Regions from separate parts of the Streptomyces sp. NPDC030820 genome, predicted to be linked through region 1. Evidence: predicted binding sites of a transcription regulator. Region 1 holds the regulator's gene; the other holds the start of a gene.
The links. Region 1 encodes HrcA, which represses chaperone genes, less so after heat shock. Its sites were predicted from a motif close to TTNGCACTCNGNNNNNCNGAGTGCNAA; they were not measured.

Region 1 (10,839 bases):
GCTGGAGCTGCGGCTGCGGGAAGGGGTGCCGCTGTCCTTGCTGAAGGAGGAGGGGCTTGCGGCTTCCCGGCGGGCGCTGGGGGAGGGGCTCCTCCAGGAAGGGCCGTACGAGGAGGGGCGGGCCGTGCTGACGCTGCGGGGGCGGTTGCTGGCGGATGCGGTGGTGCGGGATCTGGTGGACTGATCACTCCCGCGAGTGAATCCCTCCGGAACGCCGGTTCGGTCCCTAACCTGGTTCGTAGGCTGCCGCCAAAAGGACGCGGCGGATGTGGAGGGCCACGGAGATGACCGCTGTGGACGAGCGTGGGATGACCAAGTTCTTCGAGGAGTTCGAGCCTCCGGAGGGCGTCAGGGTCGAGCTTCTCCGGGGGGTAATCGTGATGATGGCCAGCCCTGATCTGGTCCACAACATGATCGTGGAAGACGTGCTTGACCAAATCCCGCGCAAGCGGTGGGCTCGGCTTCAGACCCAGGACGTCGACGTCCTTGACGAGGCCAGCGAGCCGGTGCCGGACTTGGTGGTAATGGAGCGCGACGCAATGCCGCGTTCAGGGCGCCTGTTGCCGTCTGGGCTGATCACGATGGTCGTCGAGGTCGTCTCCAAGTCCAGCGTCCACCAGGACTACGTGGTCAAGCGCTCGATCTACGCTGCGGGAAAGATCCCCGCCTACCTCATCCTCGACCCGGTCATGGCGCACTGCGTCCTGTTGACAAAGCCTTCGGGCCAGGGTGAGGACGCTGACTACCGCAGCCAGGAGATCATCAAGTTCGGTGATCCAGTCCCGTTGGAGGATCTGGGACTCGAACTGGACACCACCGAGTTCGGAACGTTCCCCAACGTCAGGCCCCACCGCTACCCGTGACGAAGTCGATCAGCTCCTCCACCCGCCCCAGCAACTCCGGCTCCAGGTCCTTGTAGGACCCCACCCGCTTCAGGATCGCCTGCCACACCGCCCCGGTGTTCTCCGACGGCCAGCCCAGCGCCCGGCACACCCCCGTCTTCCAGTCCTGCCCCTTCGGCACTGCCGGCCAGGCCTCGATCCCCAGCGCGGCCGGCTTCACCGCCTGCCAGATGTCGATGTACGGGTGGCCCACCACCAGCGCGTGTTCGCTGGTCACCGACTCCGCGATCCGCCACTCCTTCGTGCCCGGCACCAGGTGGTCCACCAGGACGCCCAGCCGCGCGTCCGGGCCCGGTGCGAAGGAGGCGACGATCGAGGGCAGGTCGTCGACGCCCTCCAGGTACTCCACCACCACACCCTCGATGCGCAGGTCGTCGCCCCACACCTTCTCGACCAGCTCGGCGTCGTGCCGGCCCTCGACGTAGATACGGCCGGCGCGGGCCACGCGGGCGCGGGCACCGGGGACGGCGACCGAGCCGGAGGCGGTGCGGGTGGGTCGTACCGGAGCCGAGGACGACGACGGGCGTACCAGCGTCACCACCCGCCCCTCCAGCAGAAAGCCCCGCGGCTCCAGCGGGAACACCCGGTGCTTGCCGAAGCGGTCCTCCAGCGTCACCGTGCCCGCCTCGCAGCGGATCACCGCCCCGCAGAACCCGGTGCCGGGCTCCTCCACCACCAGGCCCGGCTCCGCCGGTACCTCAGGCACCGGCTGCTGCTTCTTCCACGGCGGGGTCAGGTCGGCGGAGTACTGGCGCATTCGAGTGACGATAGGAGAAGCCGTACGGCCGCGCTCACGACACGCCGAAGCGGGCCGCCAGCTCGTCGCGTTGCCGTCGTACGAACGCCGCGTCCACCACCGCTCCGTGACCGGGCACGTACAGCGCGTCCTCGCCGCCCAGGGACAGCAGCCGGTCCAGGGCGTCCGGCCAGCGGGACGGGATCGCGTCCGGGCCCGCCTGGGGCTCGCCGGACTCCTCGACCAGGTCGCCGCAGAAGACCACCTCGGGATCTCCCGGGACCAGCACCGCCAGATCATGCGCGGTATGCCCCGGACCCACGTTCGCCAGCAGGACCTGCCGGCCGCCCCCGAGGTCAAGCGTCCACTCGCCGGAGACCAGGTGGCCGGGCGGCGCCAGCGCGTCCACCGCCTCGTCCGCGTCCGCCACCGCGAGTCCGTTGCGCACGGCGTCCATGCGCAGCTCGTCGCGTTCGCGGGCGAACACCGCGTCGACGCCCACCGCCCCGTACACCTCCGCCCCCGCGAAGGCCGCCGCTCCGAAGACATGGTCGAAGTGGGGATGGGTCAGCGCGAGATGGGTCACACGGCCGCCGGCCAGCTCCTCGGCCCGGGCCCGCAGTCGGGCGCCCTCAGCCAGGCTGGAGCCGGCGTCCACCATCAACGCCGTACCCTCCCCGAGGACCAGCCCCGCCGTGCAGTCCCAGCCGGGCAGCCGGCACCGGCCGACCCCCGCGGCCAGCCGCTCCCACCCCAGCTCTTCCCAAGTCACCGTCATACCGCGACGCTAGCTCCACGAGCCGCCGGGACCGCACCGACCTTGCCCCGGGTGTACCCGACAGCCGTACACTGGGCCCGGGAACGCTGGCACTCACATGCGAAGAGTGCCAGGCGGACGAACCGCAGGACCGAGTGGAACCGAGGAGACGACGTGCTGGAGGTGCGCGCTGATGCTGAGTGAACGCAGGCTTCAGGTACTGCGCGCCATCGTCCAGGACTACGTCGGCACCGAGGAGCCGGTCGGGTCGAAGGCCCTGACCGAGCGGCACAACCTCGGCGTGTCCCCGGCGACGGTCCGCAACGACATGGCGGCCCTGGAGGACGAGGGGTACATCGCCCAGCCGCACACCAGCGCCGGGCGCATCCCCACGGACAAGGGCTATCGGCTGTTCGTCGACAAGCTCGCCGGGGTGAAGCCCATGACCGCGCCCGAGCGGCGCGCCATCCAGAACTTCCTGGAGGGCGCCGTCGACCTCGACGACGTGGTGGCGCGGACCGTGCGGCTGCTCGCGCAGCTCACCCGGCAGGTCGCCGTCGTGCAGTACCCGTCCCTGACCCGGTCCACCGTGCGGCACGTGGAGCTGCTCTCGCTCGCACCCGCGCGCGTGATGCTCGTGCTGATCACGGACACCGGCCGGGTCGAGCAGCGGATGGTCGACTGCCCGGCGCCCTTCGGTGAGATTTCCCTCGCCGACCTGCGCGCACGGCTGAACAGCCGGGTCGCGGGCCGCCGGTTCTCGGACGTGCCGACGCTGGTCGAGGACCTGCCGGAAGCCTTCGAGCCCGAGGACCGCGGTACGGTCTCGACGGTGCTCTCCACTCTCCTGGAGACACTCGTCGAGGAGAACGAGGAGCGGCTGATGATCGGCGGTACCGCCAATCTCACCCGCTTCGGACATGACTTTCCCCTCACGATCCGGCCCGTCCTGGAGGCCCTGGAGGAGCAGGTGGTGCTCCTCAAGCTCCTCGGCGAGGCGAAGGATCCGGGCGTGACGGTGCGTATCGGGCACGAGAACGCCCACGAGGGACTCAACTCCACCTCAGTGGTGTCGGTCGGCTACGGTTCGGGCGGCGAGGCGGTTGCCAAGCTCGGCGTGGTCGGACCGACCCGCATGGACTATCCGGGAACGATGGGAGCGGTACGCGCAGTGGCACGGTACGTCGGACAGATCCTGGCGGAGTCGTAAGTGGCCACGGACTACTACGCCGTTCTCGGCGTGCGCCGCGACGCGTCGCAGGATGAGATCAAGAAGGCGTTCCGCCGGCTCGCGCGCGAGCTGCACCCGGACGTCAACCCGGACCCGAAGACCCAGGAGCGGTTCAAGGAGATCAACGCCGCTTACGAGGTGCTGTCGGACCCGCAGAAGAAGCAGGTCTACGACCTCGGCGGCGACCCGCTCTCGCAGAGCGGCGCCGCCGGCGCGGGCGGCTTCGGCGCCGGTGGCTTCGGCAACTTCTCCGACATCATGGACGCGTTCTTCGGTACGGCCTCGCAGCGCGGCCCGCGCTCGCGCACCCGGCGCGGCCAGGACGCGATGATCCGGATCGAGGTCGAGCTGGACGAGGCGGCCTTCGGGACGACCAAGGACATCCAGGTCGACACCGCGGTCGTCTGCAACACCTGCAACGGTGAGGGCGCGGCGCCCGGCACGACCGCCCAGACGTGTGACATGTGCCGGGGCCGCGGTGAGGTCTCGCAGGTCACCCGGTCCTTCCTGGGCCAGGTCATGACCTCCCGGCCGTGCCCGCAGTGCCAGGGCTTCGGCACCGTCGTGCCGACCCCGTGCCCGGAGTGCGCCGGCGACGGCCGGGTCCGCTCCCGCCGCACCCTGACGGTGAAGATCCCGGCCGGTGTCGACAACGGCACGCGGATCCAGCTCGCCGGTGAGGGCGAGGTCGGGCCGGGCGGCGGTCCGGCCGGTGACCTGTACGTCGAGATCCACGAGCTGCCGCACTCGACCTTCCAGCGGCGCGGCGACGACCTGCACTGCACGGTGACGATCCCGATGACGGCGGCGGCGCTCGGTACCAAGGTGCCGCTGGAGACGCTGGACGGCATGGAGGAGGTCGACATCCGGCCCGGCACCCAGTCCGGCCAGTCGATCCCGCTGCACAACCGGGGTGTCACACATCTGCGCGGCGGTGGCCGGGGTGACCTGGTCGTGCACGTCGAGGTGCAGACCCCGACCAAGCTGGACCCGGACCAGGAGCGCCTGCTGCGCGAGCTGGCCAAGCTGCGCGGCGAGGAGCGGCCCCAGGGCCAGTTCCAGCCGGGGCAGCAGGGGCTGTTCTCGCGGTTGAAGGATGCGTTCAACGGGCGCTGACGTGCGCTGCGGCGTGGCCGGGGGGCCGGGGGTTGTCCCCCGGGCAGGCACGGTCAGCCGGGGCAGCAGGGGCTGTTCTCGCGGTTGAGGATGCGTTCAACGGGCGCTGAGCCGCCGCCGGCGCAGGGCTGACGGGGTGCTTCGGCGCCCCGCATGCCACCGGTCTATGCCATTGCCCGCCTGGATTCGGACTTGTTCGAAGGACGTGACAACATGCGGTCATGTCCTCCGCGCTGACCGATCTCTTCCCCCACCCGATCGTGCAGGCCCCCATGGCGGGCGGTGTCTCCGTCCCGCAGCTCGCCGCCGCCGTCTCCGAGGCCGGTGGCCTCGGGTTCCTCGCCGCCGGGTACAAGACCGCCGATGGCATGTACCAGGAGATCAAGCAGCTGCGGAGCCTGACGAGCCGCCCCTTCGGCGTGAACGTGTTCATGCCCCAGTCCGAGTACCCCGGTGCAAGCACCGGCTCCACTGGAGCGGCTGACGCCGCGCCCCCTTCTGGCGCCGTCGAGGTCTACGCCCACCAGCTGGCCGGCGAGGCCGCCTGGTACGAGACCGAGCTGGGCGACCCGGACAGCGGCCGGGACGACGGCTACGACGCCAAGCTCGCCGTACTCCTCGACAACCCGGTGCCGGTGGTCTCCTTCCACTTCGGGGTGCCGAGCCGGGAGGTGTTCGACGGCCTGCGCCGCGTCGGCACCTTCACCCTGGTCACCGCCACCACCGCCGAGGAGGCCCGTGCCGTCGAGCGGGCCGGGGCGGACGCGGTGATCGCGCAGGGCGTGGAGGCGGGCGGACACCAGGGCACCCACCGGGACCTCCCCGAGAACGACGGCGCCGGCATCGGGCTGCTGTCGCTGGTCACGCAGATCCGCGAGGCCGTGAGCATCCCGGTCGTCGCCGCCGGCGGCATCATGCGGGGCAGCCAGATCGCCGCCGTCCTCGCGGCCGGCGCGAGCGCGGCCCAGCTGGGCACCGCCTTCCTCGCCACCCCCGAGTCCGGCGCCCAGGCCGTGCACAAGCAGGCGCTGACCAACCCCCTGTTCGCGCACACCGAGTTGACCAGGGCCTTCTCCGGCCGCCCGGGGCGCGCGCTGGTCAACCGCTTCCTGCGCGAGCACGGCCCCTACGCCCCCGCCGCCTACCCGGAGATCCACCACCTCACCTCGCCGCTGCGCAAGGCCGCCGCCAAGGCCGGGGACGCGCAGGGCATGGCGCTGTGGGCGGGGCAGGGGCACCGGCTGGCCCGCGAGCTGCCCGCCGGGGAGCTCGTGGAGGTGCTGGCCGCCGAACTCGACGCCGCCCGGACAGCGTTGTCGGCCAAGGGGGGCCTGCGATGACCGCGCCGGTGTTCGTCGTGGACTCGCTGGAGGGCGTGGGCCCCGGCTCCGTCGTCGACGTCGAGGGCCCCGAGGGGCGGCACGCGGTCTCCGTGCGGCGGCTGCAGCCCGGCGAGAACGTGGTGCTGACGGACGGCAAGGGGCGCGGGGCCGCCGGGGTCGTCGTCAGCGTGTCGGGCAAGGACCACATGGTGGTCGAGCCCTTCGAGTTCCCGGTGGAGCCGGAGCCCAGCCCCCGGATCACCGTGGTCCAGGCCCTCCCGAAGGGCGACCGGGGGGAACTCGCCGTCGAGACGATGACGGAGACCGGGGTCGACGCGATCGTGCCCTGGCAGGCCGCCCGGTGCATCACCCAGTGGAAGGGCGACCGGGGTCAGAAGGCGCTCGCCAAGTGGCGGGCCACCGCGCGCGAGGCCGGCAAGCAGTCCCGTCGGCTGCGCTTCCCGGAGGTCGCGGACGCGGCAACCACCAAGCAGGTTGCCGCACTTCTCGCCGAAGCCGACTTCGCCGCCGTGCTCCACTCCGACTTCGAGCACGCGAGCGAGCGGCTGGCGACCGCCGAACTGCCCACCGAGGGCGAGATCGTGCTGGTCGTCGGCCCCGAAGGGGGCGTCGCGCGGGACGAGTTGGCGCTCTTCCAGGAGGCGGGTGCGAAGGCGTACGTGCTCGGTCCTACGGTGTTGCGTACATCAACCGCCGGCACCGCCGCCGTGGCCCTGCTGCTGGGCCGCACCGGCCGCTGGTCCTGACACCTGGGGGACACCGTGGAACTCGCCCAAGTACGGCTCCTGGTCACCGACTTCGCCGCCTGCTACCGCTTCTACGCCGACGTCCTCGGCCTGAAGCCGCAGTCCGGGGCGACGCAGGGCCCGTACGAGAAGTTCAGCCCGCACGCCGGCTCCGCCGGGATCGCGTTGCAGGACCGGGCGATGATGGCCGAGGTGCTGGAGGAGCTGGGGGACACGGCCACCGGTCACCGTTCGCTGGTGGTGCTGCGCGTGGACGACCTGGACGCCTACTGCGCCGAGATCACCTCCCGCGGCGCCACCCTCCTGCACGGCCCGGCCCCCATGACCGACCGCATGCGGGTCGCCCACCTCAAGGACCCGGAGGGCAACCTGGTCGAACTCCAGGAGTGGCTGCTGCTGCGCGGCTAGGCGCTCCGCTGGTTCGACCGCGATGGGCAGTGCCGGGATGTCCTGTCGGACGGCTGCGGCGCCGTGGGCGGCTGCTCGCGCAGTTCCCCGCGCCCCTTCAGGGCGCGCTGACCGGGACCCCGAACGGGTGAGTGGCCGTATGTGGCCTTCCGTGCCGTGCGTGCCGGTGGCACTCTGCCGTGCATGGGGGCATTGAGGCGGATTCGGTACGGGCGACGCGGGACGCGTGCGGTGGCCGTGGCCGGGCTGGTCGTGGTGGCCGGTGCGGCCCTCGTGGCGTGTCAGCCGGACGACCTCAGCACCGCGTCCGTCGCCTACACCACCGACACCACAGCGACGGCCAGGCTCAAGCACCAGCATGTCGACGTCAGTTGGCTCACCTGCACCGGCAGCTACGGCAACGGCGGCAGGACGGCGCACGGGACGCCCGCGCCGTCCGCGACCACCGTCGTCTCCGTCGACTGCCAGGGTGAGACCAAGGACGGGCGGAAGATCACCGTCACCGGGAAGGTGACCAAGGCCGTCGACGGCGCCTGTGTGCGGGGGGATCTGACCGCCAGGGTCGGGGGCAGACAGGTGTTCCACGTCAGCGGGCTCGGTGACTGTGCCGCCACGCCCGGGCCGACGTACCGGCCGCCCACCTACCGGCCCGGGGGCGGGAAGCCGACCGTGACCGTCACGGTCACCGTCACCCGCACCATCTGGTGCAAGGGCGACCCCACGTGCTGGCCCGTCGAGGGGAAGTGATCCGAACACCGGGTGAGGCACAGCCGTCGCTGCGTACAGTGGCGGGGTGACTCAGGGTGCCGCCTATCTCCGATTCCCTCATGTACACGGCGACTTGGTGACCTTCGTCGCCGAGGACGACGTATGGCTCGCGCCCCTCGACGGCGGCAGGGCCTGGCGGGTCAGCGCCGACAACATGCCGGTGACCAAGCCCCGGATATCGCCCGACGGACGTTTCCTCGCCTGGAGCTCCACCCGGGACGGCGCGCCCGAGGTGCATGTCGCCCCCGTCGACGGCGGACCCGCCGACCGGCTGACCTACTGGGGCAACCGCCGCACCGAGGTGCTCGGCTGGACCGCCGACGGGCGGGTGCTCGCGCTCGGCGCGCACGGCCGGCACAGCTTCCGCCACAGCTGGGCGCACGCCGTCCCGCTGGACGGCGGACCCGCCGAGACCCTGCCGTACGGCCCGGTCGGCGATGTGGCCCTCGGGCCGGCCACCGTGCTGCTGTCCGCGCCGATGGGCCGCGAGGCCGCCCACTGGAAGCGCTACCGGGGCGGTACGGCGGGCAAGTTGTGGATCGACGGGGACGGGGACGGCGAGTTCGTCCGGTTGCATGAGGGTCTCGACGGGAACATCGAGTGCCCCGGGTGGGTGGGGATGGGGGTCCCCCCGCTCGAGCGAAGCCGAGAGTGGGGGAGGATCGTCTTCCTGTCCGACCACGAGGGCACCGGCGCGCTCTACTCCTCCCTCGCCGACGGCTCCGACCTGCGCCGTCACACCCCCCTCGACGGTTTCTACGCCCGGCACGCCTCCGGCGACGGCACCCGGGTCGTCTACAGCAGCGCCGGTGAACTGTGGCTGCTGGACGACCTGGAGGGCGCGGAGCCGCGCCGGCTGGACGTGCGCCTCGGCGGGCCCCGGATCGATCTGCGCCCCCGCCCGGTGAACGCCGCCCGCTGGTTCGGCGAGGCGGCCCCGGACCACACCGCGCGGGGCAGCGCCGTCTGCGTGCGCGGCGGGATCCACTGGGTCACCCACCGCTCCGGGCCCGCCCGCGCCCTCGCCGCCACCTCCGGGGTCCGTGCCCGGATGCCGCGCGCCTTCCGCGCCGAGGGCGAGGAGTGGGTGGTGTGGGTGACGGACGCGGAGGGTGACGACGCCCTGGAGTTCGCCCCCGCCACCGGGACGGTACCGGGCGCCCCGCCCCGCCGGCTCGCCGCCGGACAGCTCGGCCGGGTCCTGGAGTTGGCCATGGCCCCCGACGGCAGCCGGGCCGCCGTGGCCGCGCACGACGGCCGGCTGCTGCTCGTCGAACGCGAGACCGGAGAGGTCCGCGAGGTCGACAGCAGCGACGACGGCGAGGTCTCCGGCCTCGCCTTCTCCCCCGACTCCGCCTGGCTCGCCTGGGCCCACCCCGGCCCCCGCCCGCTGTCCCAACTGCGCATCGCCCACACCACCGACCTGTCGGTCACCGAGGCGACCCCGCTCCGCTTCCAGGACTACGCCCCCGCCTTCACCCTCGACGGCAAACACCTCGCCTTCCTCTCCAACCGCGCCTTCGACCCCGTCTACGACGAGCACGTCTTCGACCTCGCCTTCGTGGTCGGCGCCCGCCCGCACCTGATCACCCTCGCCGCCACCACGCCCTCGCCCTTCGGCCCGCAGCGCCACGGCCGCCCCTTCGAGACCCCCGACAAGGACGAGACACCGGACAGCGAGGGCACCCCCGCCACCCGCATCGACCTCGAAGGCCTCGCCGACCGGATCGTCCCCTTCCCGGTCGAGGCCGGCCGCTACTCCACCCTGCGCGCCGCCAAGGACGGCGTGCTCTGGCTGCGCCACCCCGTGCACGGCGTCCTCGGCACCGCCCGCGCCCACCCCGAGGACCCCGACCCGCACACCGAGCTGGAGCGCTACGACCTCGCCCAGCGGCGCCTGGAACACCTGGCCTCCGACGCCGACCACTTCGAGGTCAGCGGCGACGGCAAACGCGTGCTGCTGTGGAGCGACGACCGGCTGCGGGTCGTCCCCAGCGACCGCCGTACCGGCACCGACGACGACGGCGACACCAGCGTCACCGTCGACCTCGCCCGCGTCCGGCAGACCCTCGACCCGGCCGCCGAGTGGCGGCAGATGTACGACGAGACCGGCCGGCTGATGCGCGACCACTTCTGGCGGCCCGACCTCGGCGGCGTCGCCTGGACCGGCGTCCTCGCCCGCTACCGCCCCCTGCTGGCCCGCCTCGCCACCCACAGCGACCTCGTCGACCTGCTGTGGGAGCTGCACGGCGAACTCGGCACCTCGCACGCCTACGTCATCCCCTCCGGCGGACGGGGCGGCGGCCCCCGGCACGGACTGCTCGGCGCCGACATCTCCCGTCATCCGGACGGCAGTTGGCGCATCGACCGCATCCTGCCCTCGGAGACCTCCGATCCGGACGCCCGCTCCCCGCTCGCCGCACCCGGCGTCGCCGTCCGCCCCGGAGACGCGATCATCGCCGTCGCCGGCCACCAGGTCGACCCGGTGACGGGCCCCGGCCCGCTTCTCGTCGGCACGGCGGGCCACCCGGTGGAGCTGACCGTCTCCCCGGCGGGCGGCGGCGAACCCCGGCACACCGTCGTGATCCCGATCGCCGACGAGGAACCCCTGCGCTACCACGCCTGGGTCGCCGACCGCCGCGCCCACGTGCACGCCGCCTCCGACGGCCGGCTCGGCTACCTCCACGTCCCCGACATGCAGGCCCCCGGCTGGGCGCAGATCCACCGGGACCTGCGCGTGGAGGTGGCCCGCGAAGGGCTCGTGGTCGACGTCCGCGAGAACCGCGGCGGCCACACCTCCCAGCTGGTCGTGGAGAAACTGGCCCGCCGCAT
Region 2 (10,839 bases), on a different contig from region 1:
GAGCTGTACCCCGTCGGCAAGACCTCCTGGGCGACGGTCAGCGCGGCCGTGAAGCAGAACATCGGCCAGGCCGTCGCCCCCGGCGGCGACCCCGCCGGCGTCCTGACCCGCCTCCAGGCGACGGCGACGGCGGCGGACAGCAGCGCCAAGAACTGAGCGCGCCTGTCAGTGCCCACCGCTACGGTGACTGCATGGAACTCGCCCCCCGCGAACAAGCCATCCTCGCCCTGGAGCGCCGCGGCTTCCCCGGCCCCGGCGCGAAGGAGCGTGCGATACGCGAGGAACTGGGTCTGTCGCCGGTCCGCTACTACCAACTCCTGAACGCGCTGCTGGACGACGAGCGCGCACTGGCGGCGGACCCGGTGACGGTGAACCGCCTGCGGAGGGTGCGGGAGACCCGGCGCACGGAACGCTGACGGGTGGGTGGAAACGGGGTCCAGGGGCGGAGTCCCAGGAGTGAGTCCGGCCGAGCCTGGATAGTGTCGCTCCATGGACCCTCTGCCGACCCCGCAGACCCAGCCCGGCCGCGACGGACTCGCCGCACTCCTGGCGAAGCCGTCCGCAGCGATCGTCGGCCTGGACTTCGACGGCACGCTGGCCCCCATCGTCGCCGACCCGGAGCAGGCCCGCGCCCACCCCGAGGCCGTACCGGCCCTCGCCGCACTCGCTCCGAAGGTCGCCTCCGTCGCCGTGATCACCGGCCGCCCCGCCGGAGTCGCGGTCCGCTACGGCGGCTTCGCCGGCGTCCCCGGCCTGGAGCATCTGACCGTCCTCGGCCACTACGGCGCCGAACGCTGGGACGCGGTCACCGCCACCGTCACCGCCCCGCCCCCGCACCCCGGCGTCGCCGCGGCCCGCGCCGAGCTGCCGGGCGTGCTGGACCGTGCCGGCGCCTGGCGCGGCACCTGGATCGAGGAGAAGGGCCGGGCGGTCGCGGTGCACACCCGCCGTGCCGACGACCCGCAGGCCGCGTTCGAGGCCCTGCGCGGCCCCCTCACCGACCTCGCAGCCCGCCACGGCCTGATCGTCGAACCCGGCCGCCTGGTCCTGGAACTGCGCCCGCCGGGCATGGACAAGGGCGTGGCCCTCGCCGACCACGTCCGCAGGACCGGCGCCGAGTCCGTCCTCTACGCCGGCGACGACCTCGGCGACCTCCCCGCCTTCGCCGCCGTCGACGAACTCCGCGCCGACGGCGTCCCCGGCCTCCTGGTCTGCAGCGGCAGCACGGAGGTCACGGAGCTGGCGGAACGCGCGGACGTGGTGGTGGACGGCCCGCCCGGGGTCGTCCGCCTGCTGCGGACCCTCGCGGCTCAGCTGGACTGAAGCTCCTCCAGCGCCTGCAGCTGATCCATGAACCACTGGGCCGGAGGAAGCGCGGTGGCCGCCGCGGCCAGCCTCTTGGTGCGGTCCGCCCGCTCCTCCGGCGGCAGGGACAGCGCCTCGTGCAGGGCGCGCGCGGTCTCCAGCACGTCGTAGGGGTTCACCACGAACGCGTTGCCGCCCAGTTCCTCGTACGCCCCCGCCTCCCGCGACAGCACCAGCGCACACCCCTCGTCGGAGACGACCGGCACCTCCTTGGCGACCAGGTTCATGCCGTCCCGGATGGGGTTGACCAGCGCCACGTCGGCCAGCCGGTAGGCGGCCAGGGAGCGCGCGAAGTCGTCATGGACGTGGAGGACGACCGGCGTCCAACCGGGCGTGCCGTAAGCCGAGTTGATCTCCTCGGCCATCCGCTGCACCGCCGCCGTGTAGTCCCGGTACACGGCGAGGTCCTGCCGCGACGGATACGCGAACGCGAGGTGCACCACCCGCTCCCGCCACTCGGGGTGCTCCTCCAGCAGCTGCCGGAAGGCGAGCAGGCCGCGCACGATGTTCTTCGACAGCTCCGTGCGGTCGACGCGGACGACGGCCTTGCGGCCCGCGCCGATCTCCGCCCGCAGGGCCGCCATCCGCTCCTCGACGTCCGGCTCGTGCGCGCGGGCCCGCAGGAAGTCGGCGTCGGCGCCGAGGGAGTGCACGCCGAGGTACGTACGACGACGCCCCTCGCGCAGGTGCTCCACGTATCGAGGGGTGCCCGAGGGCCGGCCCACCAGGTAGCGCTCGGGATCCAGGTCCTCGGTGCACCTCTGGAAGGCCGTCGCCCACCGCCAGGTCAAAAACGCCACCCGGTCCGCCCCGAGCATGCCCGCCATCAGCTGCTCTCGGATGTCCTGCGGAAGCAGCCCGAAGTAGTCGGGGGGCGCCCACGGGGTGTGCGAGAAATGGCCGATCCGCAGGTCGGGGCGGAGTTCGCGGAGCATCCCGGGCACCAGGCACAGGTGGTAGTCCTGCACCAGCACCGCCGCCCCCTCGGCCGCCTCCTCGGCCAGCGCCTCGGCGAACGCCCGGTTGTAGGCCTCGTACGACGCCCACTGCCGCCGGAACTCCGCGTCGAAGGCCGGCTCCAGCGGGGTCTGGTAGAGCATGTGGTGCACGAACCACAGCACCGAGTTGGCGACGCCGTTGTAGGCGTCGGAGTGCACGCTCGCGTCGATGTCGAGCATCCGCACCCGCTGCCCGCCGGTGTCCTCGTCCGGCAGCAGCCCGCCGCCCGCACGGCGTACGGCCTCCCGGTCCCCGTCGCCGAGCGCCGAGCACACCCACAGCGAGTCCGCGTCCGATCCGATGGCCGACAGCCCCGAGACCAGCCCGCCGCCGCCCCGCTTGGCGCGCAGCGAGCCGGCCCCCTCGTCGTCCACCGTGTACGAAACCGGGCCGCGGTTGGACGCGACCAGTACCTGAGCCTTCTCGGCAGCACCCTGCGTGGAAGCCATGGTCCTCAACCTAGCCCGGCCCGGAAACGCTCAAACGTACGGCCACGCCGGGTGTCGCGGCCGTATACCAACTCAGGCCACCCGGCGCTCGGCGTACTCGGCGATCTCCACCATCGGCGGCCGTTCCTCGGTGTCCACCGAGTAGGTGCGCGGCTCGAAGCCGTCCTCGCCCCGCTCGAACTGGGTGAGGGCGGGACGGATCAGATGGCCGCGGGCCAGCCTCAGCTGGGCCGTACGGTAGATCGCCGCGGCCATCCGGCCCAGCGCCTGCCCGTCCTGGTGGCGGTGCTTGCGCACGCCCACGTCCACCTGTGCCAGCGCGTCGAGACCCACCAGGTGCAGGGCGTCCACCAGCATGCCCAGCTCCACGCCGTACCCGACCGGGAACGGCAGCTGTTCCAGCAGCGAGCGCCGGGCCGCGTACTCGCCGCCCAGCGGCTGTACGAATCCGGCGAGCTGCGGCCAGTGCATGTTCAGCAGCGGGCGGGCCATCAGCTCGGTGACCCGGCCGCCCTGGCCGGCCGTTCCGGCGAGCGGACGGTCGTACATCGCCTTGACCAGGTCCACGTCCGGCTCGGTGAGCAGCGGGCCGACGATCCCGGTGACGAAGTCGGGGGAGAACTCCTTCAGGTCCGCGTCGACGAAACAGACGATGTCCCCACTGGTCACCAGCAGGGAGCGCCACAGCACCTCACCCTTTCCGGGGACGGCGGGGATGCGCGGCAGGATCTCGTCCCGGTGAACGACCCGGGCGCCCGCGGCGGCGGCGACCTCGGAGGTGCGGTCGGTGGAGCCGGAGTCGACCACCACGATCTCGTCGACGAGCGGGACCCGCTCCACCAGGTCGTGGCGGATGATCGCGACGATGTCGCCGACGGTCTCCTCCTCGTTGAGCGCGGGCAGCACGACGGACACCGACTGGCCCGTACGCTGCTTGGCGGCCAAGATCTTGTGCAGGGGGCGATCGGTCACGGACCAGGAGCGGGTGCTCAGCCAGCGCTCGACTTCTTCCAGCACGGTCGGCGGCTCCTCACTGTTGTCTCGCGGTTCGGACGACTCTCTCAACTGTCTTGGCCTTCGGTTACAGTCTTGAACAACGCTGGTGACCATCGCATGTCGGGGGTCAGCCAGGCGCTCACAACCGCATACCGCTCATCCAGAGGGGCAGAGGGACACGGCCCGATGAAGCCCCGGCAACCCCCCTGAGCCGCACTCGTTCACGCGAGGCTCCCGGCCAGGGAAGGTGCCAAATCCGTCTCACGGCGAGATGCGTCGTGAGGAAGATGAGGAGAAAGGGCCTCGCCTCCATGGCTGTGCAGACAGTTGCAAGCTCCACCGATTCCACCGTCGACCTCGGTCCCGCCGCGGCCCTGAGCTGTCGCGAGTGCGGTCACCGCGTCCCGCTCGGCCCGGTGTTCGCCTGCGAGGAGTGTTTCGGCCCGCTGGAGATCGCCTACGACTTCTCCGCCTACGACACCGAAGAGCTGCGCCGCCGGATCGAGTCCGGCCCCGCGAACATCTGGCGGTACGCGCCGCTGCTGCCGGTCCCGGCCGACGTGGCCGACAAGCCGAACCTGAACCCGGGCTGGACCAAGCTCGTCAAGGCCGACAACCTCGCCCGTGAACTCGGCGTCACCGGCGGCCTGTTCGTCAAGGACGACTCCGGCAACCCGACGCACTCCTTCAAGGACCGCGTGGTGGCCCAGGCCCTGGAGGCCGCCCGCGCCTTCGGCTTCACCACCCTGTCCTGCTCCTCCACCGGCAACCTCGCCGGTGCCGTCGGCGCCGCCGCCGCCCGGGCCGGCTTCCGCTCGTGCGTGTTCATCCCGCACGACCTGGAGCAGGGCAAGGTCGTCATGGCCGCGATCTACGGCGGTGACCTCGTCGGCATCGAGGGCAACTACGACGACGTGAACCGCTTCTGCTCCGAGCTGATCGGCGACCCGGCCGGCGAGGGCTGGGGCTTCGTCAACGTCAACCTGCGGCCGTACTACGCCGAGGGCTCCAAGACCCTCGCGTACGAGATCTGCGAGCAGCTCGGCTGGCGGCTGCCCGACCAGATCGTGGTCCCGATCGCCTCCGGCTCCCAGCTCACGAAGATCGACAAGGGTCTGCAGGAGCTGATCAAGCTGGGGCTCGTCGAGGACAAGCCGTACAAGATCTTCGGTGCGCAGGCCGAGGGCTGCTCGCCGGTGTCGACCGCCTTCAAGGCCGGCCACGACGTGGTCCGTCCCCAGAAGCCGAACACCATCGCCAAGTCCCTCGCCATCGGCAACCCGGCCGACGGCCCGTACGTCCTGGACATCGCGCGCCGCACGGGTGGTGCCGTGGAGGACGTGACGGACGAGGAAGTCGTCGACGCCATCAAGCTGCTGGCCCGCACGGAGGGCATCTTCGCGGAGACGGCGGGCGGTGTGACCGTCGGCGTCACCCGCAAGCTGATCAAGGACGGCGTCCTGGACCCGACGAAGACCACGGTGGTGCTCAACACCGGTGACGGCCTGAAGACCCTTGACGCGGTGGCCGGGACCGGCCTGACCGCCACCATCCGACCGACCCTGGACTCCTTCCGAGAGGCTGGCCTCGCATGAGCGTGACCGTTCGCATCCCCACCATCCTGCGCACCTACACCGGCGGGCAGGCCGAAGTGGCCGCCGAAGGTGCCACCCTCGCCGAGGTCATCGCCGACCTGGAGAAGAACCACACCGGCATCGCCGCGCGCGTGCTGGACGACCAGGGCAAGCTGCGCCGGTTCGTGAACGTCTACGTCAACGACGACGACGTGCGCTTCGAGCAGGGCCTGGAGACCGCGACCCCGGACGGCGCCGGTGTCTCCATCATTCCGGCCGTCGCCGGCGGCTGATCGTTACCTTGGGTAACTTCAGTTACGCATTGTTCATCGAATTGCCCCCTCCGTGAGAGAAGCGGAGGGGGCAATTCTGTGTGATTGAGCGCGGTAGAGTTGGGGAACACGCTCCCGGACCGCCGGTCGGGGACCCTGTATTGATGCCGCAGACCCGACAAGAAGTAGCCAAACTGCGCGGGTTCTATGCGGCTTTTGTGGCGGTTCATGGAGCCCGACTTGCCCTGAAGTCAGGTGAATTCTCCCCACATTCCGGACCGTTCCCGTCCAGAATTCTCGTCCGATTGACCTGTTGCAGACGGCAGTTGGACAGATACATTCAGCCGCGGTCGACGCGTTCCGGCGCACGCCCCCGACCGATGGGGGGTGAGGTCTGACCCGGGTCCGCGAAGTGTGGATCTGTGCAAGGGCCAGTAATAGGGGAGTTAGGCATGGCTCAGGGCACCGTCAAGTGGTTCAACGCGGAGAAGGGGTACGGCTTCATCGCGGTCGACGGTGGTGCGGATGTTTTCGTCCACTACAGCGCGATCCAGATGGACGGTTACCGCACCCTGGAAGAGGGGCAGCGGGTCGACTTCGAGATCTCGCAGGGCCAGAAGGGCCCGCAGGCGGACATGGTCCGGCTGGCGACCAGCTGAAGCACGCGTCGACTGTCAGCGACGTTCTTCGTTCATCTTCGCAGGGCCCGCACCTCGCTCGGGGTGTGGGCCCTTCGTCGTGCCCGGGTGACGGTGTTCGCGGGCGGCTGACGGGGGTGCCGTACCCCGTAGGGCGCTTGCACTCGACCATGCCGAGTGCTAATCATTGGCGTTAGCACTCTGAAGGTGAGAGTGACAGTGAAGGACCGGGTCGGTGAGGCCCGCAGGCCAAGTGGGGCAAGGAACCACGCGGCCGGCGAGCCGTCCGTCGCGGGCGCGGGCGCGGTCCGAAGGAATCACCCCCAGTCCTGGAGGGACCACTTCACATGGCCAAGATCATCGCGTTCGACGAGGAGGCGCGGCGCGGCCTCGAGCGCGGCATGAACCAGCTCGCGGACGCCGTGAAGGTGACGCTCGGCCCCAAGGGTCGCAACGTCGTCCTCGAGAAGAAGTGGGGCGCCCCCACGATCACCAACGATGGTGTCTCCATCGCCAAGGAGATCGAGCTCGAGGACCCGTACGAGAAGATCGGCGCCGAGCTGGTCAAGGAAGTCGCCAAGAAGACGGACGACGTCGCCGGTGACGGTACGACCACCGCGACCGTGCTCGCCCAGGCCCTGGTCAAGGAGGGCCTGCGCAACGTCGCCGCCGGTGCCAACCCGATGGCCCTCAAGCGCGGTATCGAGAAGGCCGTCGAGGCCGTCTCCGCCGCCCTGCTGGAGCAGGCGAAGGACGTCGAGACCAAGGAGCAGATCGCCTCCACCGCGTCCATCTCCGCCGCCGACACCCAGATCGGCGAGCTGATCGCCGAGGCCATGGACAAGGTCGGCAAGGAAGGCGTCATCACCGTCGAGGAGAGCAACACCTTCGGCCTGGAGCTCGAGCTCACCGAGGGCATGCGCTTCGACAAGGGCTACATCTCCGCCTACTTCGCGACCGACATGGAGCGCATGGAGGCGGTGCTGGAGGACCCGTACATCCTCATCGCCAACTCCAAGATCTCCTCGGTCAAGGACCTGCTCCCGCTCCTGGAGAAGGTCATGCAGTCGGGCAAGCCGCTGCTGATCATCGCCGAGGACGTCGAGGGCGAGGCCCTGTCGACCCTGGTCGTCAACAAGATCCGCGGCACCTTCAAGTCCGTCGCCGTCAAGGCCCCGGGCTTCGGTGACCGCCGCAAGGCCATGCTCGGCGACATCGCCATCCTCACGGGCGGCGAGGTCATCTCCGAGGAGGTCGGCCTCAAGCTGGAGAACGCGACCCTGGACCTCCTGGGCCGCGCCCGCAAGGTCGTCATCACCAAGGACGAGACCACCATCGTCGACGGTGCCGGCTCCTCGGAGCAGGTCAACGGCCGGGTCAACCAGATCCGCGCCGAGATCGAGAACAGCGACTCGGACTACGACCGCGAGAAGCTGCAGGAGCGCCTGGCGAAGCTCGCCGGTGGTGTCGCGGTCATCAAGGCCGGTGCCGCCACCGAGGTGGAGCTCAAGGAGCGCAAGCACCGCATCGAGGACGCCGTCCGCAACGCCAAGGCGGCCGTCGAGGAGGGCATCGTCGCCGGTGGTGGCGTGGCGCTCATCCAGGCCTCCTCGGTCTTCGAGAAGCTGGACCTGGAAGGTGACGAGGCGACCGGCGCCAACGCCGTGCGCATCGCCCTGGAGGCCCCGCTGAAGCAGATCGCCGTCAACGCCGGCCTCGAGGGCGGTGTCGTGGTGGAGAAGGTGCGCAACCTGACCCCGGGCCACGGCCTGAACGCCGCGACCGGTGAGTACGTCGACCTGGTCGCCGAGGGCATCATCGACCCGGCGAAGGTGACCCGCTCTGCCCTGCAGAACGCCGCCTCCATCGCCGCGCTCTTCCTCACCACCGAGGCCGTCATCGCCGACAAGCCGGAGAAGGCCGCCGCGCCGGCCGGCGGCGGCATGCCGGGCGGTGACATGGACTTCTGATCCTTCCCGGATCACCTGTCCTTTCCGAGGGCGGCATCCCCAGCTTCCGGCTGGGGGTGCCGCCCTCGGGCGTTTGCCGGGGCTAGGTCCTCGGCGTGACCGCCACCGACAGCGTGTCGCCCGGCTTCAGCCTGTTGTAGAGCCATACGGCGTCCTTCGTGTCGAGGCCGATCCAGGTGCCGGTTCTGGGGGCGCAGGCGAGTGAGCCGACGTAGAGGCTGGACCTGTCGCTGCCGCGGAGTTCGACCACATACGGCTCCGCCACCTTGCAGGTGGACTTGGCGAGTTCGTCGACCGTGTCCCGGGTGAGGTCGAGTTTCGCCGAGACGGTCAGCAGGTCGGCGGGGGTGCGGGTCGGGTAGCCCGAGGTGATGGGCATGACCCGGCCGCCGACGGTCAGGGCCCGCTTCGCGAAGTTCACCACGCCGGTGACCGGGGAGGCGAGGGGGGAGGGGGTGGGGGACGCCGGGAGCCGGGGAGCGGTGGCCGCCGGGGCCTGGCGGTGGCCGGGGGCGGCGCCGCCCGAGTTCAGCGTCAGCGCGAAGGCCGCCAGGGCGAGGGCCGCGGCGCCCGCGCCGAGGGCGAGGGCCGTGCGACGACGGCGACCGCGGCGGACGGCGCGGCGTCGGATCCCGGGGGCGGCGACGGATGGCGGGGTCTCGTTCGCCGTCGCCAACGCGCGGAGTGCACCGGCCAGTTCATCCATGGTGGGGTCATCCGACACGGCCGCCCTCCTTCCGTACCGGCTCATCGGCCTCGTCCGTGCCCAGCTGCTTCGCCAGTGCCGCCCGGCCCCGGGACAACCGGGCCTTGACCGTGCCCACGGGCGCGCCGGTCTCGGAGGCTACCTGCTCGACACTCAAGTCGCACAGATGGTGCAGGACGATCGCCAACCGCTGTGCCTGGGGCAATTGGCGCAACGCGGCCACCAGTGCCGTGTGTTCGGGGCCGGGCCCCGGCGTCGACTCGGGCGGGGCGTGCCGCCGTACCAGTTCCAGCCAGCGCCTGGCACGCCGCCAGCGGCTGACCGCCAGCCGTACGGCGACCGTGCGGATCCAGGCCTCCGGGGCACTGTCGGCCAGGAAGGACTTCCGCCGGTCCCAGGCGCGTACGAACGCCTCCTGCACCACGTCCTGGGCCTCGCCGTGGTCTCCGGTGAAGGCGTAGAGCTGCCCGGTCAGACGGGGGAAGGCGGCCGCGTAGAAAGCGTCGAACTCGTCCTCGGTCATGCCCTCCGCCGGAGTCTTGCCGCGTCTTGCTGAGTCTTGCTGCGTCTCTCTGGGTCTTTCGTTTCCCGTGCAACCCACCTGCCCCGCCCGTGCGTACAGGTCCCGTGGGCCGCGTGCGCGGCGTACATCGAAACACGTGACCCCAAGGAGAAGACGATGCGGACGCGTGCCCGGATCCATGACGACTTCGCCGCCTACGCGCGCACCTGCTGGCCCCGGCTCCTCGTCACCGCGCGGCTGCTCACCGAGGACCTGCCCGAGGCGGACGAACTGGCCCGGCGGACGCTGATACGGGTGTACGCGCGCTGGCGCCGGGTCCCGCGCAACGACGTGGACTTCCACGTACGGCGTCAGCTCGTGCGCAGCTGGTTGCGGCGGCCGTGGCCGCTGGCGCGGCCCGCCGCCCGCCGGCGGGCCGTGCTGGTGCTGCGGTACGGGGAGGGCCTGCCGGACGCGCAGATAGGCCAGTTGCTCGGCGTCTCCAAGGGCGCGGTACGCCACTTCGCCCGGCGTGGGACGAAGGCGGCCGGGGGCGATGAACAGCGGCTGCGCGAGGCCTACGCCGCCGCGGCCCGTGACGTGGTCCCCGGCCCGCCTCCGCTGGACACGGTGACCGCGCGGGGGCGGGCGTGGCGGCGGCGCCGGGCCGCGGTGGTCGCCGGTGGCTGTGCGGTGGCGCTGGTGGCCGGGGGTTTCGTCGCCGTCGGCCGGGTCGCCGGAAGCGGCCAGGGTGACTCGTCCGGTACGGCGGTCGGCCGGGCGGTGGGTTCCATACGGATCGTGGCGCCCGGGGAGCGGGTGCAGGCGGCGCCCGGCGTGGAGATGTGGCTGACCGCGGACGGCAGCCACTGGTCGACGCCGGAACAGGCCGACCAGTTCCGCGGGTTGGACGGCTACCCACGCCACGAGCCGGGGGTGTCCCTGCAGGCGGAGCCGGTCAAGGGCAGGTACTTCCTGTCCGGCCTGTACTACGGCGTCTCCGGGGACCCGGGACGCGTCGAGCTGAGCACCGGTCACGGCGAGGTCGCCGCCAAGGTGCTCACCCTGGCGGGCAGCCCCGGCTGGGGCGTCTGGTACGCGAGTACGTCGCTGTCCGCGCGGGACACCAAGACGCTCTTCGTCGAGGGGATGGCGATGCCGCGGAGCGTCGGGAGCGCCGAGGGCGGTGCGGGCGGTGCTGGCGGTGTGGGTGTCACGGTGTACGACGCCGCGGGCGCCGTCGTGGCACAGCTGCGGAACGGGGGGTGGCGGGCATGACCCCGGAGCTGAAGGAGGAGTCCAAGGAGACGCCGAAGCCTGCGAGTTCGCGCCGCATCCCGCTCCGCGTCCGTCTGCGCCGCAACCGGG

Region 2: groL (chaperonin GroEL) is a predicted target of HrcA. The motif match lies at 6,451-6,477, and genes of this name have one in related genera.

The regions. Positions count from the first base shown of each region.
Region 1 is NZ_JBVIEB010000001.1:549,566-560,404, forward strand. Features, by position in the region: gene hemW (radical SAM family heme chaperone HemW) at 1-184, shown strand, start outside; gene ACZ418_RS02480 (Uma2 family endonuclease) at 285-863, shown strand; gene ACZ418_RS02485 (DUF3097 domain-containing protein) at 841-1,659, opposite strand; gene ACZ418_RS02490 (MBL fold metallo-hydrolase) at 1,694-2,416, opposite strand; gene hrcA (heat-inducible transcriptional repressor HrcA) at 2,589-3,605, shown strand; gene dnaJ (molecular chaperone DnaJ) at 3,606-4,742, shown strand; gene ACZ418_RS02505 (nitronate monooxygenase) at 4,964-6,082, shown strand; gene ACZ418_RS02510 (16S rRNA (uracil(1498)-N(3))-methyltransferase) at 6,079-6,831, shown strand; gene ACZ418_RS02515 (VOC family protein) at 6,847-7,239, shown strand; gene ACZ418_RS02520 (hypothetical protein) at 7,423-7,986, shown strand; gene ACZ418_RS02525 (S41 family peptidase) at 8,033-10,839, shown strand, end outside.
Region 2 is NZ_JBVIEB010000004.1:495,029-505,867, reverse strand. Features, by position in the region: gene ACZ418_RS14155 (extracellular solute-binding protein) at 1-156, shown strand, start outside; gene ACZ418_RS14150 (DUF3263 domain-containing protein) at 192-416, shown strand; gene otsB (trehalose-phosphatase) at 490-1,323, shown strand; gene ACZ418_RS14140 (alpha,alpha-trehalose-phosphate synthase (UDP-forming)) at 1,311-2,813, opposite strand; gene ACZ418_RS14135 (glucosyl-3-phosphoglycerate synthase) at 2,886-3,830, opposite strand; SAM riboswitch class I at 3,963-4,103, shown strand; gene thrC (threonine synthase) at 4,121-5,404, shown strand; gene ACZ418_RS14125 (MoaD/ThiS family protein) at 5,401-5,676, shown strand; gene ACZ418_RS14120 (cold-shock protein) at 6,108-6,314, shown strand; gene groL (chaperonin GroEL) at 6,641-8,263, shown strand; gene ACZ418_RS14110 (hypothetical protein) at 8,346-8,987, opposite strand; gene ACZ418_RS14105 (SigE family RNA polymerase sigma factor) at 8,977-9,492, opposite strand; gene ACZ418_RS14100 (sigma factor-like helix-turn-helix DNA-binding protein) at 9,649-10,749, shown strand; gene ACZ418_RS14095 (transglycosylase domain-containing protein) at 10,746-10,839, shown strand, end outside.